Regions from separate parts of the Nocardia sp. NBC_01329 genome, predicted to be linked through region 3. Evidence: riboswitches for the same ligand, from Rfam matches in the RefSeq annotation. Region 3 holds a riboswitch; each other region holds the start of a gene.
The links. Region 3 has a riboswitch for cobalamin ahead of OG405_RS08470 (ABC transporter substrate-binding protein). Riboswitches for the same ligand answer to the same signal wherever they lie in the genome.
Positions count from the first base shown of each region.

Region 1: linked by a shared signal. The riboswitch ahead of metE (5-methyltetrahydropteroyltriglutamate--homocysteine S-methyltransferase) and the one ahead of OG405_RS08470 (ABC transporter substrate-binding protein) in region 3 are both predicted to bind cobalamin.
Region 2: linked by a shared signal. The riboswitch ahead of OG405_RS24070 (CbtB domain-containing protein) and the one ahead of OG405_RS08470 (ABC transporter substrate-binding protein) in region 3 are both predicted to bind cobalamin.
Region 4: linked by a shared signal. The riboswitch ahead of OG405_RS15305 (FecCD family ABC transporter permease) and the one ahead of OG405_RS08470 (ABC transporter substrate-binding protein) in region 3 are both predicted to bind cobalamin.

Region 1 covers NZ_CP108381.1:977,882-983,146, reverse strand. Annotated here, with positions in the region: gene rsmD (16S rRNA (guanine(966)-N(2))-methyltransferase RsmD) at 1-55, opposite strand, end outside; gene OG405_RS04590 (pyruvate carboxylase) at 52-3,450, opposite strand; cobalamin riboswitch at 3,760-3,963, shown strand; gene metE (5-methyltetrahydropteroyltriglutamate--homocysteine S-methyltransferase) at 4,113-5,265, shown strand, end outside.
Region 2 covers NZ_CP108381.1:5,294,179-5,299,443, reverse strand. Annotated here, with positions in the region: gene OG405_RS24095 (sensor histidine kinase) at 1-347, opposite strand, end outside; gene OG405_RS24090 (SRPBCC family protein) at 533-988, shown strand; gene OG405_RS24085 (OsmC family peroxiredoxin) at 1,044-1,487, shown strand; gene OG405_RS24080 (hypothetical protein) at 1,520-2,017, opposite strand; gene OG405_RS24075 (CbtA family protein) at 2,053-2,847, opposite strand; gene OG405_RS24070 (CbtB domain-containing protein) at 2,838-3,032, opposite strand; cobalamin riboswitch at 3,069-3,217, opposite strand; gene mhuD (mycobilin-forming heme oxygenase MhuD) at 3,288-3,602, opposite strand; gene OG405_RS24060 (alpha/beta fold hydrolase) at 4,130-4,888, shown strand; gene OG405_RS24055 (A/G-specific adenine glycosylase) at 4,899-5,265, opposite strand, start outside.
Region 3 covers NZ_CP108381.1:1,809,264-1,814,528, forward strand. Annotated here, with positions in the region: gene prpB (methylisocitrate lyase) at 1-192, shown strand, start outside; gene OG405_RS08465 (bifunctional 2-methylcitrate synthase/citrate synthase) at 192-1,316, shown strand; cobalamin riboswitch at 1,414-1,601, shown strand; gene OG405_RS08470 (ABC transporter substrate-binding protein) at 1,616-3,214, shown strand; gene OG405_RS08475 (ABC transporter permease) at 3,223-4,197, shown strand; gene OG405_RS08480 (ABC transporter ATP-binding protein/permease) at 4,191-5,265, shown strand, end outside.
Region 4 covers NZ_CP108381.1:3,407,098-3,412,362, forward strand. Annotated here, with positions in the region: gene OG405_RS15290 (long-chain-fatty-acid--CoA ligase) at 1-506, shown strand, start outside; gene OG405_RS15295 (MFS transporter) at 516-1,970, shown strand; gene OG405_RS15300 (hypothetical protein) at 2,278-2,643, opposite strand; cobalamin riboswitch at 2,695-2,906, shown strand; gene OG405_RS15305 (FecCD family ABC transporter permease) at 3,016-4,068, shown strand; gene OG405_RS15310 (ABC transporter ATP-binding protein) at 4,068-4,838, shown strand; gene OG405_RS15315 (ABC transporter substrate-binding protein) at 4,839-5,265, shown strand, end outside.

The DNA of each region.
Region 1 (5,265 bases), 830 kb from region 3:
CGGGTGGCACTTTCAGGCGCCGCCCGCCGGCTGTTCCGGCGACGATCCGGGTCATTCGGATTCGCGCTCGCCCAACTCGACGAGCAGATCACCGCCTTCGACCTGCTGCACCTGCGCGATGGCCACCCGGCCCACAACACCACCGCGCGGGGCGGTGATGGCGGCCTCCATCTTCATGGCCTCGATGGTGCCGATGGTGTCGCCCGAGGCGACTGTTTCGCCTTCGGCCACGGTCAGCGTCACGACACCGGCGAAGGGCGCCGCGATGTGATGTGGATTGTTCTTGTCGGCCTTCTCCGCGGCCGGGACCTCGCTGGCGATGGAACGGTCACGCACCGACACCGGGCGCAGCTGGCCGTTGAGGATGCACATCACCGTGCGCATACCGCGCTCGTCGGGTTCGGCGATCGCTTCCAGGCCGATGAGCAAGATGACGCCCTTCTCCAGCTGGACGCGGTGTTCCTCGCCATGGCGCAGCCCGTAGAAGAACTGGTTGGCCGACAGGCCGGTGGTATCGCCGTACTTCTCCCGGTGTGCCAGGAATTCCGCGGTCGGGCCGGGGAACAGCAGCCGGTTCAGGGTCGCGCGCCGTTCGTCGGAGGTGCCCGCCAGACCCGCTTCGTCCGCGGCGGACAGCTCCACCACGGGTTTTGCGGCGCTACGCCCGGCGAGCGCCTTCTCACGGAACGGTTCGGGCCAGCCGCCGGCCGGGGTGCCGAGTTCGCCGCGCAGGAAACCGATCACCGAATCGGGGATATCGAACCGGCCCGGCTCGGCGGCGAAATCCTCGATTTCGATACCGGAACCCACCAGCGACAACGCCAGATCACCGACGACCTTGGAGGACGGGGTCACCTTGATCAGCCGGCCCAGCAAACGGTCCGCGGCCGCGTATTTCGCCTCGACCTCCTCGAACCGGTCGCCCAACCCCAACGCCATGGCCTGCTGGCGCAGATTCGACAGCTGCCCGCCCGGGATCTCATGGGTGTAGACACGGCCGGTCGGCGCGGGCAGCCCGGACTCGAACGGCGCGTACACCTTGCGCAACGCCTCCCAGTACGGCTCCAGATCACAGACATTGCGCAGGTTCAGCCCGGTGTCGTATTCACTGTGCGCGGCGGCGGCCACGATCGCCGACAGCGCCGGCTGGCTGGTGGTGCCCGCCATCGCCGCAGACGCACCGTCGACGGCATCCGCACCGGCCTGCCAGGCGGCGAGATAGGTGGCCAGCTGCCCACCGGGGGTGTCGTGAGTGTGCACATGGACCGGCAGATCGAAATTGCTACGCAGCGCGGACACCAGTTTCACCGCCGCCGGAGCGCGCAGCAATCCGGCCATATCCTTGATCGCCAGCACATGCGCGCCCGCGTCCACGATCTGCTCGGCCAGCTTCAGGTAGTAATCCAGCGTGTAGAGCTTCTCGTCCGGATCGGCGAGATCACCGGTATAGGACAGCGCCACTTCGGCGATCGCGGTACCGGTTTCGCGGACCGCGTCGATCGCCGGGCGCATCTGGTCGACATTGTTCAGGGCGTCGAAGATCCGGAAGATATCGATCCCGGTCTCGGTGGCCTCGGCCACGAAAGCCCGGGTCACCCGCTCCGGGTAAGGCGTGTATCCGACGGTGTTGCGGCCGCGCAGGAGCATCTGCAGGCAGATGTTCGGGATCGCCTCGCGCAGCGCCGCCAGCCGCTCCCACGGGTCTTCGTACAAGAATCGCAACGCCACATCGTAGGTCGCCCCACCCCATGCCTCGATCGACAACAGCTCCGGGGTCAGTCGCGCCACATGCCCGGCCACATCCAGCAATCCGTTGGTCCGCACCCGGGTCGCCAGCAGCGACTGATGGGCGTCCCGGAACGTGGTGTCGGTGACCCCGACCGCCTTCTGCTCCCGCAGTGCCCGGGCGAAACCTTCGGGGCCCAGCGTCAGCAACCTCTGCCGCGAACCGTCCGGCGGCGGCACCGACAGATCGATCGCGGGCAGTTTGTCGTGCGGATACACCGCGGTCGGCCGAGCACCGTGCGGTTTGTTCACGGTCACATCGGCGAGGTAGTTCAGGATCTTGGTGCCGCGGTCGGCCGGCTCACGCGTAGCCAGCAGTTCCGGCCGTTCGTCGATGAACGACGTGGTGATCCGGCCCGCGGTGAAATCCTCGTCGTCGAGGACAGCGAGCAGGAACGGGATATTGGTGGTGACGCCGCGGATACGGAACTCCATCAGCGCACGCCGCGCACGGGCCACCGCGGCCGGGAATTCCCGGCCCCGGCAGGTGAGTTTGACCAGCATGGAATCGAAGTAGGCCCCGATCTCGGCGCCGAGATTGGCGCCACCGTCGAGCCGGATCCCGGCGCCGCCGGGGGTGCGGTACGCGGTGATGCGGCCGGTATCGGGACGGAAACCGTTCGCCGGATCCTCGGTGGTGATCCGGCACTGCAGGGCCGCGCCCCGGATGGTGACCTTGTCCTGGCTCAACCCCAGATCCGCCAGACTCTCGCCGGCCGCGATCCGCAACTGGGACTGCACCAGGTCCACATCGGTGATCTCCTCGGTCACCGTATGTTCCACCTGGATCCGCGGGTTCATCTCGATGAACACGTGGTTGCCGCGCTCGTCGAGCAGGAATTCCACGGTGCCCGCGCAGCTGTACCCGATCTGCCGGGCGAAGGCCACCGCGTCCGCGCAGATCCGGTCCCGCAGTTCCGGGTCCAGGTTCGGCGCCGGGGCCAGCTCGATCACCTTCTGATGCCGCCGTTGCAGCGAACAGTCGCGCTCGAACAGATGCATGACATTGCCCTGGGTATCGGCCAGGATCTGCACCTCGATATGGCGCGGATTGACCACAGCCTGCTCCAGGAACACCGTCGGATCGCCGAATGCCGACTCCGCCTCGCGCGAAGCCGCCTCGATCGCCTCCCGCAGTCCGGACCGCTCGGCGACCCGGCGCATTCCGCGCCCGCCGCCACCGGCGACGGCCTTCACGAATATCGGGAACTCCATGGACTCCGACGCCGCGAGCAGCTCCGCCAGATCGGCCGAGGGCGCGCTCGAATTCAGCACCGGCAGCCCGGCCGCCTTCGCCGCGGCGATCGCGCGCGCCTTGTTACCGGCCAGTTCGAGGACTTCGGCGGAGGGGCCGATGAAGGTGATCCCCTCCCGCGCGCATGCCGCGGCCAGATCCGGATTCTCCGACAGGAACCCGTACCCCGGGTAGATCGCGTCGGCACCCGCTGTCTCGGCGGCCTCGATGATCGCCTCGACCGAGAGGTAGGCGCGGACCGGATGGCCTTCCTCCCCGATCTCGTATGCCTCGTCGGCCTTCAGGCGGTGGACCGAATTGCGGTCTTCGTGCGGGAAGACGGCAACCGTCCCGACACCGAGCTCGTATGCCGCGCGGAAGGCTCGGATGGCGATTTCGCCGCGGTTGGCAACCAAGACTTTCGAGAACATTGAACCAACGTACCCGGCGCCGCATCCAGGATCGACAGCGAAGTCCACTTGGCAGGATCTTCACAAGCGCGTATGGCAACGCTGCGAAGTCTTGTTCATAGCACCGTCATATCTCACCGACAACGACCCAGGCCTGTACGTATCCTCCGCCGCCGCGATATCCCGCCAGTCCAGGGCGCTCGGCCGATCTTGCGAAGGTATGCGAAGCCGAATGCGACCGGGCACCGTCCGGACCGCCCTGGGCAGCTCGGCGCGTCCACGTTATTGTGGTCCACGCAGCTGGTCCGCCGGCCGGACGACGAGGAGCCCCGAACGTCCGCCCCCGGCGCCGAAGCCCGCAATACGCGGGTGAGAGGGAATCCGGTGGGAATCCGGAACTGTCCCGCAGCGGTGAGCAGGAACGACCGCCGTCATCAGCACTGGGCCGTACAGCCTGGGAAGCGACGGCCAGTAGGTCGGCCGTAACGGCCGGTGCCCGCGAGTCCGAAGACCTGCCGGTTGTACCGGGTACGCCGTATCCGGTGGCCACCGCCTCGTGGATCAGGCGCCGCCACCAGTGCTGACATTTCGACCTGCCCTTGCGGCCGGGTCGTCCGGGGTCTCATCGGTGCCGTGCGTCCGTGAACGGCGATGGCCGTCGAACTTCAGCACTGGAGAACACCGTGACTGTTATTTCGCAGAGCCCGTTCACCGCAACGGTTCTCGGACTTCCCCGGGTGGGCCCGCGCCGGGAGCTCAAACGCGCGATCGAGTCCTACTGGAACGGGCGCATCGACGCGGCGCAGCTGCACGAGACCGGGCGCGCATTGCGCCGCGATCAGTACGCCGAGCTGGCTGCCGCCGGCCTGGATTCGATCCCCGTCGGCACCTTCTCCTACTACGACCAGATGCTCGATACGGCCGCCCTACTGGGCGCCCTGCCGACCCGGGTGGCCGATATCGAGAATCCGCTGGACCGCTATTTCGCGGCCGCCCGCGGCAACGAATCGGTGGAACCGCTGGAGATGACCAAGTGGTTCGATACGAACTACCACTATCTGGTCCCCGAACTCGGTCCGGAGACGACCTTCACTCTGCATCCCGGCGATCTGCTGGAGCAGGTGGCGGAGGCGATCGAATCGGGCGTCGCGGCACGGCCCGTGGTCATCGGGCCGGTCACCTTCCTGAAACTCGCCAAGGCCACCGGCGGGGCGGCCCTGGACCGCGTCGGGGAACTGATCCCGCTGTACCGGGAGCTGCTGCGGCTGCTGGCCGAAGCGGGGGCGAAGTGGGTGCAGCTCGACGAGCCCGCTCTGGTCACCGATCTCACCGAGGCCGAGATAGCGACACTGCGTCACGTCTACACGGAACTGACGGAATCGGAGAACCGCCCGGCCATCCTGGTCGCCACCTACTTCGGCCATCCGGGGCCGGCGCTGGATGCTCTGGCCGGGACCGATATCGAAGGTATCGCGGTCGATCTGGTCGCGGGTGCCGATATCGCCGCGGTCGCGGCGATTCCCGCACTGGCACACAAACTGCTCGTCGCGGGTGTGGTCGACGGCCGCAACGTGTGGCGCACCGATCTGGACGCCGCGCTGTCGACACTGGCCGCACTGCTGGGCAGTGTGCGGTCTCTGGCGGTCTCCACCTCGTGCTCACTGCTGCACGTCCCCTACTCGCTGGCGGTGGAGGCCCGGCTCGACGACGCGCTGCGTTCCTGGCTCGCCTTCGGTGCCGAGAAGACCGCCGAGGTGCGGGTGCTGGCCAGTGGTCTGAATTCCGGGACCGAGGCCGTCGCAGCGGAACTGGCGGCTGCTCGCGCCGCCGCGGCGA
Region 2 (5,265 bases), 2.9 Mb from region 3:
GCATGGCGCAGTGCCTGTACATCCTCGAGCGCGTTGCGGCTGGTCGATTTGATCTCGGCCACGGTGCCGGCGGCTTTGGCCGATTTGTTCTCCACCTGTTGGAGGGCCATCCCGGCCTGCACATTGATCAAGGACAGGTTGTGCCCCACCACATCGTGCAGTTCGCGTGCGATCAGCAGGCGCTCCGCGCGCGCCTCGAGTTCCCCCTGCTGCTGTGCGACAGTGCGTTCGGCGGTGTCCAGCGCCTGCCGGGCTCGGACGAGCATGCGGCGATGCCGCACCACCTCGACCAGTGCCACGGCCAATGCCGGCCAACCCAGTAGCAGGACCACCTGCCAGCTCGTCATCGCGAACTCTCCACTTGCACCACCCTATTCGCCTGTTGCGTTCGATCGTCGGTGCACACCCGGATTTCCGGTGCCGCAATGGTATTCCGGAGACCGATCCGCCGGTCCCGGGTGTACCGATCGGCGGCGGCGCGTGATCGCCGCATCTGCGGCGGCACCTGGCCCGACGCGGGTATGGTCCAGTGATGGTCGACCAGCAAGTGCGTGTACCGGACCTGTCCACACGGCCGCACGAACTCACCGTGGAGCGTGTGATGACCGCGTCACCCGATCTCCTGTATCTGGCGTGGACTCAGGGGTTCGATATCTGGTTCGCGGAGCCGTCTTCGGTCCGGATGCGGCCCGAGGTGAACGAACCGTTCTATTTCGAGACCCTGCACGAGGGGCGTATCCGCCCGCACTACGGCCGCTTTATCCGCTTGGAACCGGGACGACTGGTCGAAATGACCTGGGTAACCGGTGCCGGGGGTACCGAGGGTGCGGAAACCGTGGTCCGGGTGGAGTTCGTCAAACAGCCGCGCGGTATCCGGCTGCGGTTGCGGCACAGCGGTTTCACCGATGAGGCCGCACGCGACAGGCACCGGGAGGCGTGGCCCGCGGCACTGGCCCGTCTCGACGAACGCACCGCTGCGCCGGGCTGAGGGTACGAGTAGGTTCGAATCGAACTCACAACGAATCATCGTCGAAAGGATCGTGATGCCCACACGTACCGCGCGCACCGCATGGACCGGTGGTCTGCAGGACGGCTCCGGCCAGGTCGAGCTGGTCAGCTCGGGGGTCGGCAAGTACGAGGTGTCCTTCCCCAAGCGGTCGGCCGATGACGCCGACGGTACGACCAGCCCCGAAGAGTTGATCGCCGGTGCGCATTCGTCCTGCTACGCGATGGCGCTGTCGAACGAGATCGCCCAGGTCGGTGGTACGCCGCAGAGCCTGGACGTATCGGCCGCAGTCACCCTGGGCCCCGATCCGGCGGGCGGTTTCCGGATCAGCCGGATCGCGCTGACGGTGCGCGGCCGGGTGTCCGGGCTCGACGAAGCCGGTTTCGCGGCCGCGGCGGCCGCCGCGAAGGCAGGCTGCCCGATCAGCAAGGCGCTGAGCGGAGTGGACGACATCACACTCGACGCCGCCCTGGAATCCTGATCGCTGTCCCGGGCCCCGCACGGGGCCCGGGATCATGCCGCTTCGTATCGTTCGGCTCCGGGCCCGGCCCGGAACCAGCTGCGCGCGGCCGGTGTATACATGGCGGGGATCGCGACGAATACCGCACAGAGATGTCCGATTCGGGTGAGCGCTACAAGGACGGTCGTTGCGCTGAGGTCGGTGAACACGTCCGTGCCCGAAGCCGCGAACATGCGAATGGGCTCCACCACCAGTGAAGCCGTCCCGATCACTCCGATCCCGGCGGTGAGCAGGACCCGCGCCCACCGGTCACCCCGCGACATTCGCCAGGCGACAGCGAGCACCACCCCATAGACCACGCTCCTGAACAGCCAGTTGCCCGCGAGTGAGCCGATATCGGCCGCGTTGTCGGTCAACAGGCCCACGCTGTGTACGACAGTTTCGGCGACACCCCAGCCGACGGCCGCCATGAGCGCGACGAAGGCTGTGGTGACGGCCGCGGGCCGTGCGGCGATTGTGTTGTCCCGGTAAACGAGTGCGGTGTCGTTCATACACCGACCCTGCCCGGCCGCAGCTACGGCCGGGATCACCCGGGCGTAGCAGCGACCTCCGGTACCGCCGTACTACGGCGAGTGCTCCATTCGGTGAGTGCGGCGAAAGCGAGTCCGATACTCACCCACAACGTGGTGGATACCGCCAGCGAGGCGGCCCGGAACTCCCACAACAACGTCGCGGGGAAATCGGCGCCCACTTCGTTCACCCCGGGCAGTAGTACGTAACCGACTGTGACGACGAGTCCGAAACCCGCCACCGCGGCGATCAGCCGGAAGGATTCCGGCTGCGCCCGCAGCGCTTTCCAGAGGTAACCACCGACCGCGACGGCCACCAGACCCAGCACCACCGCGGCCACCCACAGCAGGGTTCGGTCGTTGATCGTCTCCGGATCGCCCACCGCCGGTGGGTTCGCCGGGTACTTGAAGAACGGCACCGCGACCACCGCGACCCACCCGGCCAGGCCGAGTCCCAACACGAGCCGCCCGCCGGACAACGAGCTGAACCGCCGGACGTAATGCGCCGCGGTCGCGACGATCACGCCGAACGCCATACCCGCCAGAGCGCTCGCGAGGAACTGCCCGAACCTCTGCCAGGGCCTGCTCACCACGGCCTCGTCCCCATGCGTATGTTCGGTGCTCACTTCGTGCGCGACGCCGGAATCGTGGGAATGCTCCGCGGGGGGAGCCGCCGCCTCCTCGATGGCGATGGCAGCGTCGACCGCGGGTTCACCGACGAAATTGCCGACGACCCCCGCGAGGAGACCGGCGATCAGACCGGCGAGCAGACCACGGAGCAACAGAGCACCGAAGGATCCGCTCAATGGCATGGAACACCCAGCAGATGGCGACCGTCGTGCATGAGCTCGTGCACGAACATTCCGCTGCGCGATACGGCACCTTGGTCGAACCCGACCAGATACAGCGTCAACAACGCCAGCAGGACGACTCCGACGGTGACGAGCACTGTCGCCGATGTGTCGGCGGCCCTGCTCGGGACATGGGCTATGGCCATGATCGATCCTCCTCATCCGGATGATCGCGTCCGGTTCGCGAGTTCTGCGCAGGTGCCGGTGTCTGGCTCTGCCCACCCGATGACGGCGTGGACATCACAGTGGCGCGACCGCTCCGGGTTCTCACCGGATTACCGCGTCACCTCCGCTTTCACCTCGAACCTTGACACCAGCAGCGACCGGTCGTCAATATGCCCGGGCATAAGCACTGGCCACGCCACTGTGTTCGGTGGCGTGGCCAGGTGGGTCCGGCAGGATCAGGAGGCGGGTTTACCCGCTACATCGAGCACTACCTCGAATTCCAGCAGTGAGGCGCCGGTGGCGACAGGTTTGTTCTGCTGCCCGGCGTGTGCCTCCTTGGCCGGGCCGTCGCGCCACGCCGCGAAGGACTCCTCGGAATCCCACTGGGTGACGACGAAGTACCGGTTCTCCCCGGCGGTGGGCCGCAACAACTGGAAGCCGAGGAACCCGGGGGAGTTCTCGACCGCGTGCGCGCGGTGGGCGAACCGCTTCTCCAGCTCCGGACCCGCGCCCTCGGGGATCTCGATCGCATTGATCTTCACAACAGCCATGCCCCGAGCTTAGGGCTGTGTTTATTTGCCCCGCCTTCGGCGGGGCGGTCGGGGCCCTCGTGACCCCGGTTCTTCACTCCGGCGCTCAGTCGCTGCGCTCCATCGCTCTGTCGCTCCAGAACCGGGGCGGGCCCCGACCACGAATGGTGACCGTCCGGAGTAGGCGAAGGTGCAGGAGTGCGCTTCGACCGGCCTGGAGAGGTTCACGGCATTGTCGGTGCTCTACAGTCGCCGATCGTTGTACGGCCTGCTGCACGCGCTCGGTCGCTGCGCTCGTTCGCTCTGATGCGCCTATAGATTTCAATCTGGTGGTGTGGGTTGGTTGGTCAGGGCGTGGTAGACGTCTCGGGCGATGAAGCGTTGAGGCGCGTCAGGGCCGACGCCGCTCCAGAACCCGGGGACTCGACTATGGAGGTGGTAATCGGGCAGAGCCACGGGCGATCTGGGCGCAGCGACGAACCCGGACCGGGGCGCGCGGTGGTTGTCGCTGTGCCGGCCTGTGGAGGGTTGTGAATAAACTCGGCCCGGTGTTGCACGACGAAGGTGGGGCCGGGGCCCCGATACTGCTGCTGCACGGACTGATGGGCAGTGCCCGGACCTGGCAGGACCAGGTCGTATGGCTGCGTGACCACGGCCGGGTGTTCACTTTCGACGCCGCCGGCCACGGGCGGCCTGCTCCGGACGAACTCGCCACCGACGCGTTCGTCGCCGATCTCGCCGAAGCCACCTCGGGTATCGCCGAGCCGATGACCGTGATCGGCCATTCGATGGGCGGCCTGCACGGATGGGTTTTCGCGGCCACGTATCCGAGCCGGGTGCGCGCGCTGGTGGTCGAGGATATGGCCGCCGATTTCACCGGGCGTACGGCCGCGCACTGGGCCGCGATGGTCGAAGCGTGGCCGCAGCCCTTCCCCGACGAGGAAGCGCTGCTGGCGCATTTCGGGCCGGTCGCGGGACGCTACTTCCTGAATTCGTTCGAGCGCGGCGCGGACGGCTATCGGTTACACGGGGAGGTGGCCACTTTCCGGGCTATCTCGGAGGAATGGGGCACCCGCTCGTTCTGGCCGGAATGGGGGCGGCTCACCGTGCCCACCCTGCTGCTCGAGGGCGAATACACGATCACCCCGGCGGGCCAGATGCGCCGGATGGCCGAACTGCATCCCGCTGCCGAGCACGTCTTGATACCCGAGGCCGGGCATTTGGTGCACGACGATCAGCCGGCGCGCTACCGGGTCGAGGTCGAGCGTTTCCTCGCCCGGCCCCGGCGGACCGCCGTCGAGAGATGAGCGGCCGTCCTCAGCCCTCGCCTGCCAGCGCGAACCGTCCGTCGTCGGTCTGTTCGATCAACCCGTCGACCAGCAGTGAATCCAGCGCGCGGTCGCGCTGGCCGGGGTCCCGAGTCCAGGCGAGGTCCAGCCGGACACGTTCCACCGGTGCGGGCGCGGCCCGCAGTACGTCGAGGAGCCGCCCGCGTGCCTGCCGGTCCGTGCCCTCGTACTTCTGCGTGCGGCGCGTCGATTCGGTGACCGGCCGGCCCGCGGCGACCCACGCACAGCGCGGCAGTGGACAGCGCGTGCAATCCGGGGTCCGCGCGGTGCACACCGTCGCGCCGAGTTCCATCAGCGCTGCCGAGAACACCGCCGCCCGATCGACCCGTCCCGGC
Region 3 (5,265 bases):
CCGGTCTCCACCCTCCGGCTGGCGATGTACGCCGCCGAGGCGGGGTTGCGTGAGATCTACGCGGAGGGAACGCAATCCGGCCTGCTGGATCGAATGCAGCCGCGCAGTCGCCTCTACGAGCTGTTGCGGTACGAGCGCTACAACGAATTCGATTCCGATGTATTCGATTTCACGTTGGGAAGGAACCAGTGATGACGGACATCGCGATACCGACCATCTACAAGGGTCTGGCAGGCGTCGTCGTCGACACCACCGCGATCTCGAAGGTGGTGCCGGAAACGAACTCGCTGACCTATCGCGGCTATGCGGTGCAGGATCTGGCGGCCCATTGCAGTTTCGAGCAGGTGGCCTACCTGCTCTGGTACGGCGAGCTGCCGACCGACACCGAACTCGAGCGGTTCCAGCAGCAAGAACGGGCCTCGCGCCGCGCCGACCGGTCGCTGCTCTCACTGGTGGCGAAAATGCCCGACACCTGTCATCCGATGGATGTGGTCCGGACGGCGATCAGCTATCTCGGCGCCGAAGATCCCGCCGAGGACGATAATTCGGCCGAGGCCAACCGTGCCAAGTCGTTGCGGATGTTCGCGGTCCTGCCGACCATCGTCGCGGCCGATCACCGCCGCCGCCGTGGCCTCGATCCGATCGCGCCCCACTCTCATATGGGTTACGCCGAGAACTTCCTCGATATGTGCTTCGGTACGGTGCCGGCACCGGAACTGGTGAAGGCGTTCGAGGTGTCGTTGATCCTGTACGCCGAGCACAGTTTCAACGCCTCCACGTTCGCTGCCCGGGTGGTCACCTCGACCCTGTCGGATATCTACAGCGCGGTCACCGCCGCCATCGGTGCGCTCAAGGGGTCGCTGCACGGCGGAGCCAACGAGGCCGTCATGCACCATATGCTCGAGATCGGCGACCCCGGCCTGGCCGAGGCGTGGCTGCGCGAGAAGCTGGCGAAGAAGGAAAAGGTGATGGGTTTCGGCCACCGGGTCTACAAGAACGGTGACTCCCGGGTGCCCACCATGAAGAAAGCGTTCCTGGACATCGCCGCGGTCACCGACGGGCAGAAGTGGGTGCAGATGTACGAGGCACTCGAGCGAACCATGGACGAGGCCACCGGGATCGCGCCCAATCTCGATTTCCCCACCGGGCCCGCCTACCACCTGCTGGGGTTCGATATCGAGGTGTTCACTCCTGTTTTCGTGATGAGCCGTATCACCGGCTGGACCGCTCACATCATCGAACAGGGCGAATCCAACGCACTGATCCGGCCGCTGAGCGAATACGTTGGCGTCTCCCAGCGCCCGGTCGTGGCCTGATACCTCGACTCCAGCCCTTGTCGCGAGCTGCGGTAACGCGTCGATGAGGGGCTGACGAGCGGGATCCCTCGATTCCCCTCTGCGCGAGTGGGTCACGACGGGGGGATGAGATCCCGGTAACGTCATTCGCGGTGCAGGGAACACCGGTGTGAATCCGGGGCTGTCCCGCAACTGTCACCGAGGAGCGATCCGCCATGCGTGGCCACGACCTACCCGGGTCGGAAGGCCGGTGGAGATGCGTCGATCCGGGAGCCAGGACACCTGCGCCGCGGTTTCGGGATACACCCACGAGGATGGCTATGGACAACTTGACAACGGGCCGATCCGGTATCGGCCGTCGGCGAATGCTGACCGGGACGGCAGGGCTGCTCGGGCTCACGGCTCTGGGCGGCGTTCCGATACTGACAGCCTGTGGCACCGGTGCGCCTTCCGGTCCGCCGACCGGCCCGCCGCAACCGGGTGGCCGGCTGCGGTCGGTGATCGCGGGCCGTTCGGCGATCGCCGATGTGCTCGATCCGCATGAGGCCGGAAGTTCGGCCGGTGGCGCGGTGTCGAAGAATGTCTGGGACAGATTGGTCGCGTACAACAACGATCTCACCCTGCGATACCGGCTCGCACGTTCGCTGGAACCGAATGCCGACGGCAGCGTCTGGCGGATCCAGCTGCGGCCCGGAGTGGTCTTCAGCGACGGTTCGCCGCTGACCTCCCGTGATGTGCTGTGGAGTTTCGAGCGGATGCTCGATCCCGCCAGGTCGTCCTCCGGTGATCTCGCCATGGTCGATATGGCGCGAACGAAAGCCGACGGTGATCTGACGGTTGTGGTGGCGATGCAGACACCGATCGCGGATTTCGGTTCGGTGCTCGCGGGATGGTACTGCTACATCGTCAAAAACGGCACCGCCACCATCGACGAGCGCACGCTGTCGGTGGGGACCGGTCCGTTCGCGTTGGCCTCCTGGTCTCCTGGGGACCGCACCGTGCTGCGCCGCAACGACCGCTACTGGGATGGGCGGACCCACCTGGACGAGGTCGAGATCATCCAGATCGCCGAGACCGAGGCACGAATGAACGCCTTCCTGTCCGGTGAGGCGGATGTGGTGCACGAGTTGAGCTATCTGCAGGCCCGGAACTTGGAGAGCGATCCCACCGCGATGGTGATCGTGCCGCCGGAAGGGTTGATGGGCGCTTTCCAGATGCGCGTGGACCTGCCGCCGTTCGACGATGTGCGCGTCCGGCAGGCGATGCGGCTGGCCGTGGACCGGCAGGCGATGGTCGATTCCGTCTACTACGGCTACGGGGAGGTAGGCAACGACATCTACGGCAAAGGCGCGCCTTTCTACAACGACACCCTCCCGCAGCGCCCCTACGATCCACAGCGGGCCCGCGAACTCCTGCGCGCCGCCGGGAAAGCGAACCTCGAGGTCACCCTGCCGACCGCCGACGGTATGCCGGGGATGGTCGAGTCGGCGACCTTGTTCGCCGAGCAGGCCAAGGCCGCCGGGATCACCATCCGGCTCGAATCCACCCCGGCCGACACCTACTTCTCGCAGGTCACCGGCAAACGCCCGCTGACCCATATCGGCTGGTGGAACTACAGTCTCGACTATTTCTACGGCCAGACCGGCACCGGTTCGTCACCGAGCAACGGCACCGGATGGCGGCGACCGGCCTGGGACGCGAAATTCGCGGCGGCACGGGCCGCGATGGACCCCGACCGCCGCCGCGGGTTGTATTTCGAACTGCAGGAAGAACTGTGGCAGGAGGGCGGCTACATCCTGCACAGCTTCGCCAAGCGGCCCGACGCCGCACGCAACAATGTCGGAGGAATGCGGGCCGGGGTCCCGGGTACCGACGATTGGGCGAACTACGCCACCACCTGGCTAGCGGCGCGCGGCTGAGGGCCGGCGTGCTGCGCTATTTCCTACGGCGAGCAGCTGCCGGGGCGGGTGTGCTGATCATCGTCACCGTACTCGTTTTCGGGCTCTTCGAACTGCTGGATTCGGATGCGGCGGTGGTGATCCTGACCCGGCAAGGAGCAGGTGATCCGTCGCCGGAGCAATTGGCGGCCCTGCGGGCGGAGCTGGGACTGGACAGGCCCGCGCCGATCCGGTTCGCCGAATGGGTGTCCGGATTCCTGCGCGGCGATCTCGGAAAATCGCTGATCTCGGGTCGTCCGGTGGACGACGTACTGTTCGACCGTCTCGCGAACAGTGCCGCGCTGGCGGTGCTCACCATCGTGCTGCTGATCCCGCTGGCGCTCGGCCTGGGGCTACTGGCCGGGTCGCGGGCGGGCTCCCGGACCGATCGGGTGATCAGCGTCGCGGCACTGGCCCTCGAAGCGGTACCTTCGTTCGTCCTCGGCGTACTGCTGGTCGCCGTGATCGCATTGTCCCTGCGGCTGCTGCCCGCGGTTTCGCTGATTCCCGCAGGTACCAGTGTCTGGGACCGGCCGCAGGTTCTGGTCCTGCCGGTGGCCTGTCTGCTCCTGGGTTTGTCGCCGCACCCGGCGCGGATGGTTCGGGCGCAAACCGCTGGAGTCATGGCCTCCGAGTACATCCGGACCGCCCGGCTGAACGGTGTCGGCGGGATCCGGTTGATCCTGCGGCACGCCGCCCCCAACGCCGTCTCCGCCTCCGTCCACCCACTCGCGGGCTCGGTAGTGGGCTTGGTCGGCGGCATCGCCGTCGTGGAAACGCTGTTCTCCTATCCAGGAGTGTCGAAGGAGTTGCTGATCGCGATCTCGGCGCGGGACTATCCGTTCGTCCAGTCCGCCGCCGTCCTGCTGGCCGCATTCGGGATCGGCATCCACGTGCTCGCGGATATGTTCGCCCTGATGGTCAGCCCGCGGGCCCGGGCCGTGGTGGGGGAGGGCCGGTGGTGAGGAAAGCGTGGTGGTCGCTGGTCCTGGCGGGAGTGCTGGGTGTGGTCGTTTTCGGTCCACTGTTCGCGCCGTATTCGCCGACCGCACCGGTCGGCCCGCCGTTCCGGCCGCCGAGCCCGGCGTATCCGCTGGGCACCGATCTGGTCGGTCGTGATGTGCTGTCGCGCGTATTGCACGGGGGCTGGTCACTACTGGCGATCTCGGCGATAGCGCTCGTGATCGCCTACTCGCTGGGTCTGAGCCTGGGCTTGATCGCCGGACTGCGACCGCGGATGGACTCGTGGATCACGCGGCCGGTGGACGCGGTCGTGGTCGTACCGTGGTTTCTGCTTCTCGCCGTGATCGCCACCGCCCTCGGCGCCGGGCCGGCCGCGGTACTGCTGACGGCGTCCCTGGCCTCGGTGCCCTGGATCGTCCGAATAGTGCGCACCGCGGTGCACGATATGGCCGGTGCGGGCTATGTGGAGTCGGCGCGGGCCCGGGGTGAACCGCTGTGGTGGGTCGCGGTGGTCGAGATACTGCCCAACCTGCGGTCGGTGGTGCTGGCCGATGCCGGAGTGCGGCTGTCCGGGGTGATCTCCATTGTGGCGGTCGGTGGCTTCCTCGGACTGGGTATGCGGCCGCCGTCACCGGACTGGGCGTTGATGATCACCGAAAATCGTTCCGGATTCGGCATGCAACCCTGGGCGGTGCTCGCGCCGGCGCTGTTGATCATGGTGTTCGTGGTGTCGGTGAATATGTTCAGCGACACAGCGATCGGCTGCCGGCGCCCCCGTGCCGCCACCGCTGCGCCGGAATCCGGCGCCGAGGAAGGTCTGCGGGTCGAGCATCTCACGGTGCGAACCCGTGCGGGTCGTACGCTGCTCCATGACGTTTCGGTGCGGTTGGTGCCTGGGCGGGGCTTGGCGGTCATCGGGCCGTCCGGCGCCGGGAAAACGACCTTCGCTTCGGCCGTGCTGGGTGCATTGCCGCCCGGCCTGTCGGCGGCGGGCACTGTCGGTATCGGCCACACCGACAGCAACCGCCGGGCGGTCGGATTCGTGCCGCAGGACCCCGCTACCGGACTCA
Region 4 (5,265 bases), 1.6 Mb from region 3:
CACAGGTCTCCCTGGACCTGCAGGTCGGTCCTTCACCCTGGAAGGACGACGAGGTCACCATCAGCCTCGACGCCGTTGCGGAATTGTTCGCGCCCGGCACTGTGGACGCGATATTCGACGACCTCACCTCTATCCTCGAACGGCTGGCCACCGACCCGGGTTTCTGGGACACCGGAATCGCACTGCCCACCCGCGAGCTTCCCGAATCGATACACGACCACCAGCCCCCTCCGGTCGCCGAGCCTCTCGCCACGCCGACCGAACGTATCGTTGCGGAAGTATGGAGCGAGTTACTCAGTGACACAACAGGTATGGGAAGTATCTGCTACGACCGCTCCACCGACTTCTTCCATGCGGGCGGCACCTCCGTCGCGGCGATAGCAATGCTCCGCAAAGTCCGTGATGTGACCGGCGCATCGGTACAGGCTCGGCAATTCCTGTCCGCCCCGACGATCGGCGCCCTCGCTGCCGCCATCGACATCGCCCCTGTTCGCGACCAGAATTAGGAGTGGCCCGTGGCAACTACCGATGCCCGGACCGAGCAATCGGCCCACCTGCCTGCACGCAAACACCGCCCCAACGTCATCCTGGCCATTGTCCTGCTGTGCCAATTGATGATCGGGCTGGATGTCACTATCGTCAATATCGCGCTGCCCGACGTCCGCGCCGACCTGAACTGCTCCACTACCGATCTTGCCTGGGTATTCAACGCCTATACGCTCGCCTTCGGCGGCCTGTTACTGCTGGGTGGCCGGGCCGGCGACATCCTCGGCCGCCGTGTCTGCTTCGTGGGCGGAGTGCTCATATTCACCGTGGCTTCGCTCGCCGGCGGCCTGGCCACCGGCCCCGCCTGGCTCATTGCGGCACGAGTCGTGCAGGGTTTGGGCGGGGCCTTCGCCGCGCCGAGTGTGCTCGCCCTGATCGCGACGAACTTCGCGGAGGGCCCACGCCGCAACCGTGCGCTCGGTCTATTCTCCGCGATGTTCAGCGTCAGCCTCGCCACCGGACTGATCCTCGGCGGCATCCTCACCCACTACGCGAACTGGCGATGGGTGTTCTTCATCAACGTACCCATCGGATTGGCCATAGCCGTACTCGCACTGCTGTTCATCGATGAGACCGAACGCCGTCCCGGCCGCTTCGACATGCCCGGCGCTCTCCTGGGCACCACAGGCATCGGCGCTGTGGTCTACGGATTCATCCGCGCCTCCGCCCACGGCTGGTCCGACTCGCAAACGATCGGATTCTGCGCCACCGGTGCGGTGTTGGTCGCTGTGTTCGTAGTCAACGAGTCGCGCGCGGCACAACCGATCCTGCCGCTGCGGTTGTTCACCGACCGCAACCGGGCCGGCGCCTATATCAACATGCTACTGGTGCCGACCACCCTGTTCGACATCATCTATTTCATGACGCAGTTCCTGCGGGACATCCGCGGCTACAGTCCGGTGCGCACCGGACTCGCATTCCTGCCACTGACAGTCGCAGTCTTCGCGACCGTGTATGCCGTGCCACGATTGGTGCAGCGTTTCGGCACCAAGGTGGTAATGGTCGCGGGCGCCGCCCTGGCGACCGCAGCGATGCTCTGGCTCACCCAACTCCACACCGACAGCGGCTACCTGACAGCGGTGCTCGGCCCCCTACTGTTGGCCGGTATCGGAGTGGGCCTCACCACCGTCCCGCTGACGATCACCATCCTGTCCGGGGTCGCACCACAGGACACGGGCGCCGCATCCGGAGCACTACAGACCATGCAGTGGATCGGCGGCGGCGCACTCGGGTTCGCCGTACTGGTGACAGCATTCGGCACAGCGATTCGTGACATGGGCGGTGCCGAGGGCAACGACCTGCCACCCGACGTCCAGGCACACGGGATCGCCACCGCATTCGCCGCAGGAACCGGCTTCACCGCACTCGCCTTCCTGATCGCACTCGTTGTCATCCGCACGATCAAACCCCCCACCTCCCGCTGATGAAACCGGCCGCTTCATCATGTGCGCCACGCCACCGGAAGGCACGTCGACCGCGTCGAGCAGCTACGTAGGTACAGCCTGCCAGAAGCCGGCTTTATGGCCGGCGTGCCGGGTCAGGCGACGACGGCGCGCTGTGGCACGTCGACATATTGAACCGGCAACTACGTCGAGGTCTCACGCGGCCGACGGCTACCCGGCCGGGCTTCGTCGAGTTGCTGAACACACGGACCGACGAGGCCGGGAAAACCCCGAAGCACTATGTCCCGGCGCCTGTTTCGGGCGCCGGGACATGCCGCTACCGCGAATGTCACGGTGAGACGGTGGCCGGCTCCGACGTAGAAGTGGCGATAGGGCGGCGACCGAAGTACAACAGGCCGGCGGCGAGTGCGCCCACGAACAGCGCGACCGTCCCGGCGAGCAACCAGCCGACGCCGAAGTTGGCGATGATCGGAATAACGCCCGCAGTCACCAGTCCACCACCGAAGAACGGCTCCATGATCAGCTGCTTATAGCCGAAAGCCTGATACGCAGGGGTTTTCAGATCCGGGTCGACCACCCGCAGCAGAATCAGACCCGTGGAAGTCACACCCATCGCCTGACCGACATCGGCGACACCACGTTCGAACCAGAAATCGGGCAGCATCCGCCGCGCCAGGAATACGAACGCACCCACCGTCCAGACCAGACCGGTGACCGCCAGCAGGATGAACGGCCCCAGCGGCTGCTAGGGTGACGGCGCGCTGGTTACCGCCCGTCCGTGACGGGCGGTTCGTAAGAGGGAATCCGGTGGGAATCCGGAGCTGCCCCGCAGCGGTATGTGGAAACGACCGCGGTCATGAGCACTGGGCGCACAACCCGGGAAGCGACCGTCAGTAGGTGACGCCGTCCGGCATCGTGTCCACGAGCCCGAAGACCTGCCCGCGTGACCGAGCCGACGGCGCGGTCCCCTGTCGACTCCGAGGGAGCGGTTGACCAGATATGAGCTGCGCGGCGCGTGCATGCGTTCGCGCACCCCAGAGCGGGACGGCAAGGTAGCGCCGGTCCGATGAGAACTGTCAAGAGGCGGCGGCTGTCGGTCGCCGTGCTGGTACCTGTCCTGATCGCGGCGCTTGCGGTGGTCTCCGTCCTCGCGCTGGCACTGGGCGCGGCACATATCCCCTGGCGTGACACCGTGTGGTTCCTGTGGGCCGAACTCACCGGCGGCACCGTGACGGCCGGCGATGTGGCGAACTATCGGATCGTCGTCGACTCCCGGCTGCCCCGGGTGTTGTTGGCGGCGCTCGTCGGGGCCGGTCTCGGCGGGGTCGGGCTGCTGGTACAGGCCATGGTGCGAAACGCGCTCGCCGACCCCTACGTTCTCGGAATCTCCTCAGGAGCATCGGTGGGCGCCACCGCGGTCGTACTCTTCGGAGCCTTCGGCGCGCTCGGCATCTACGCACTCTCCACCGCGGCCTTCGCCGGGGCACTCGGCGCCACGCTGCTCGTGTACCTGATGGCGCGGTCGGCCGCCGGGCTGGTACCGCTGCGGCTGGTCCTCACCGGCACCGCCATCGGCTACGGCTTCTCCGCAGCGACGACGGTGCTGGTATTCCTCGCCCCGCACGGAGATGCCGCCCGCTCGGTGATGTTCTGGCTGCTCGGGAGCTTGGCCGGAGCGACCTGGCAGATGGTTCCCCTGGTCGCCGCCGTGGCCGCGACCGGACTGACGGTCATCGCCGTGTATGCACGACACCTCAACGCACTGTCGATGGGCGACGAGGTCGGCGCCGCACTCGGGATGAACGCCTCCCGCTTCCGGCTGTTCCTGTTCGTCGCCTCCGCCGCGATGACCGGATGCTTCGTCGCGATATGCGGGGCAATCGGCTTCGTCGGACTCGTGGTTCCCCATATCGCCAGGCTGCTGGTGGGCGCCGACCATCGGCGACTCACCATCGTGACACCGCTGCTGGGCGCGGTATTCCTGGTGACCGCGGACCTGTTGGCACGGACACTCATCCCACCGCAGGAATTACCCCTTGGCGCCATCACCGCGGCGGTGGGAGTCCCCGTATTCGTGCTGTTGATGCGACGCCGCGGCGCACTGGTGGAGCACGGCTGATGCGCGTCGACTACGAAAGCGTCACGGTCGAGTTCGACGGCACGAGGGTCCTCGAGTCGGTGACCCTGGCTGCCGAACCGGGACAGTTCATCGGCGTCGTGGGCCCGAACGGCAGCGGTAAGTCCACCCTGTTGCGCTGCCTCTACCGGGCGCTGTCACCGGCGACGGGACGAGTCCTGGTCGACGGGACGAATATCTCGGCGATCAGCATGCGGGAGAACGCCCGTCAGGTAGCGGCGCTGACCCAGGATACGAACACCCCGTTCGATTTCACCGCCGCCGAGGTCGTGGCCACCGGACGCCTGCCACATACCGCACTGCTGCGCGGCACACAGCGACGCGACCGGGAGATCTGCTCCGCGGCGATGGAATCAGCCGATATCGGTCAGCTCGCGACGCGCGGCTTCCTATCGCTCTCCGGCGGTGAACGCCAACGAGTCCTGATCGCGCGTGCGCTCGCCCAGCAGCCCCGAGTGCTCGTCCTGGACGAGCCGACCAATCACCTCGACGTTCATCACCAATTCAGCGTGCTGTCCGCGGCGCGAGGTCTGGGCATCACCGTGGTCGCGGCGCTACACGACCTGAACCTGGCCGCCCAGCACTGTGATCGGATCTTCGTCCTGCACAAGGGCCGGCTCGTATGTTCGGGCCACCCGAGTGAGGTGATCACCGCGGAGGTGATCACTCGTTGGTTCTCGATCGGCGGCCATATCGTGATGCACCCCAGGCTGGGCGTCCCGCAGATCATCTTCGATGAGAAGGAACAATAGATGAGATCATCCCGGCTGATCACGGCGATCGCTGTCGCGTGCGTACTCGGTACGACAGCGTGCGGCGCCGAGGTGCAGGAGGCCCCGAAGAACGCGAGCGGCGAGTCGGTGACGGTCACCAACTGCGGCGCTCCGCTCACCGTCGACGGCGTTCCCGAGCGCGTGGTCACCAACGACACCGGGATCACCGAGATGATGCTCGCCCTCGGCCTCGCGGATCGACTGGTCGGCTACACCAGCTATCCCGGCAAGGAACGCGATATCGCCACCTCGCCGTGGCGGGCCGATTTCGAACGCGTTCCACCGCTGGGTGACGCCTTCACCCGCGAGGTCGTCCAGGCCGCGGCCCCCGATTTCGTCTTCGCCGGCTGGAACTACGGGTTCAAGGAGTCCACGGGTCTCACCCCGGACTGGGTGCGCTCGATCG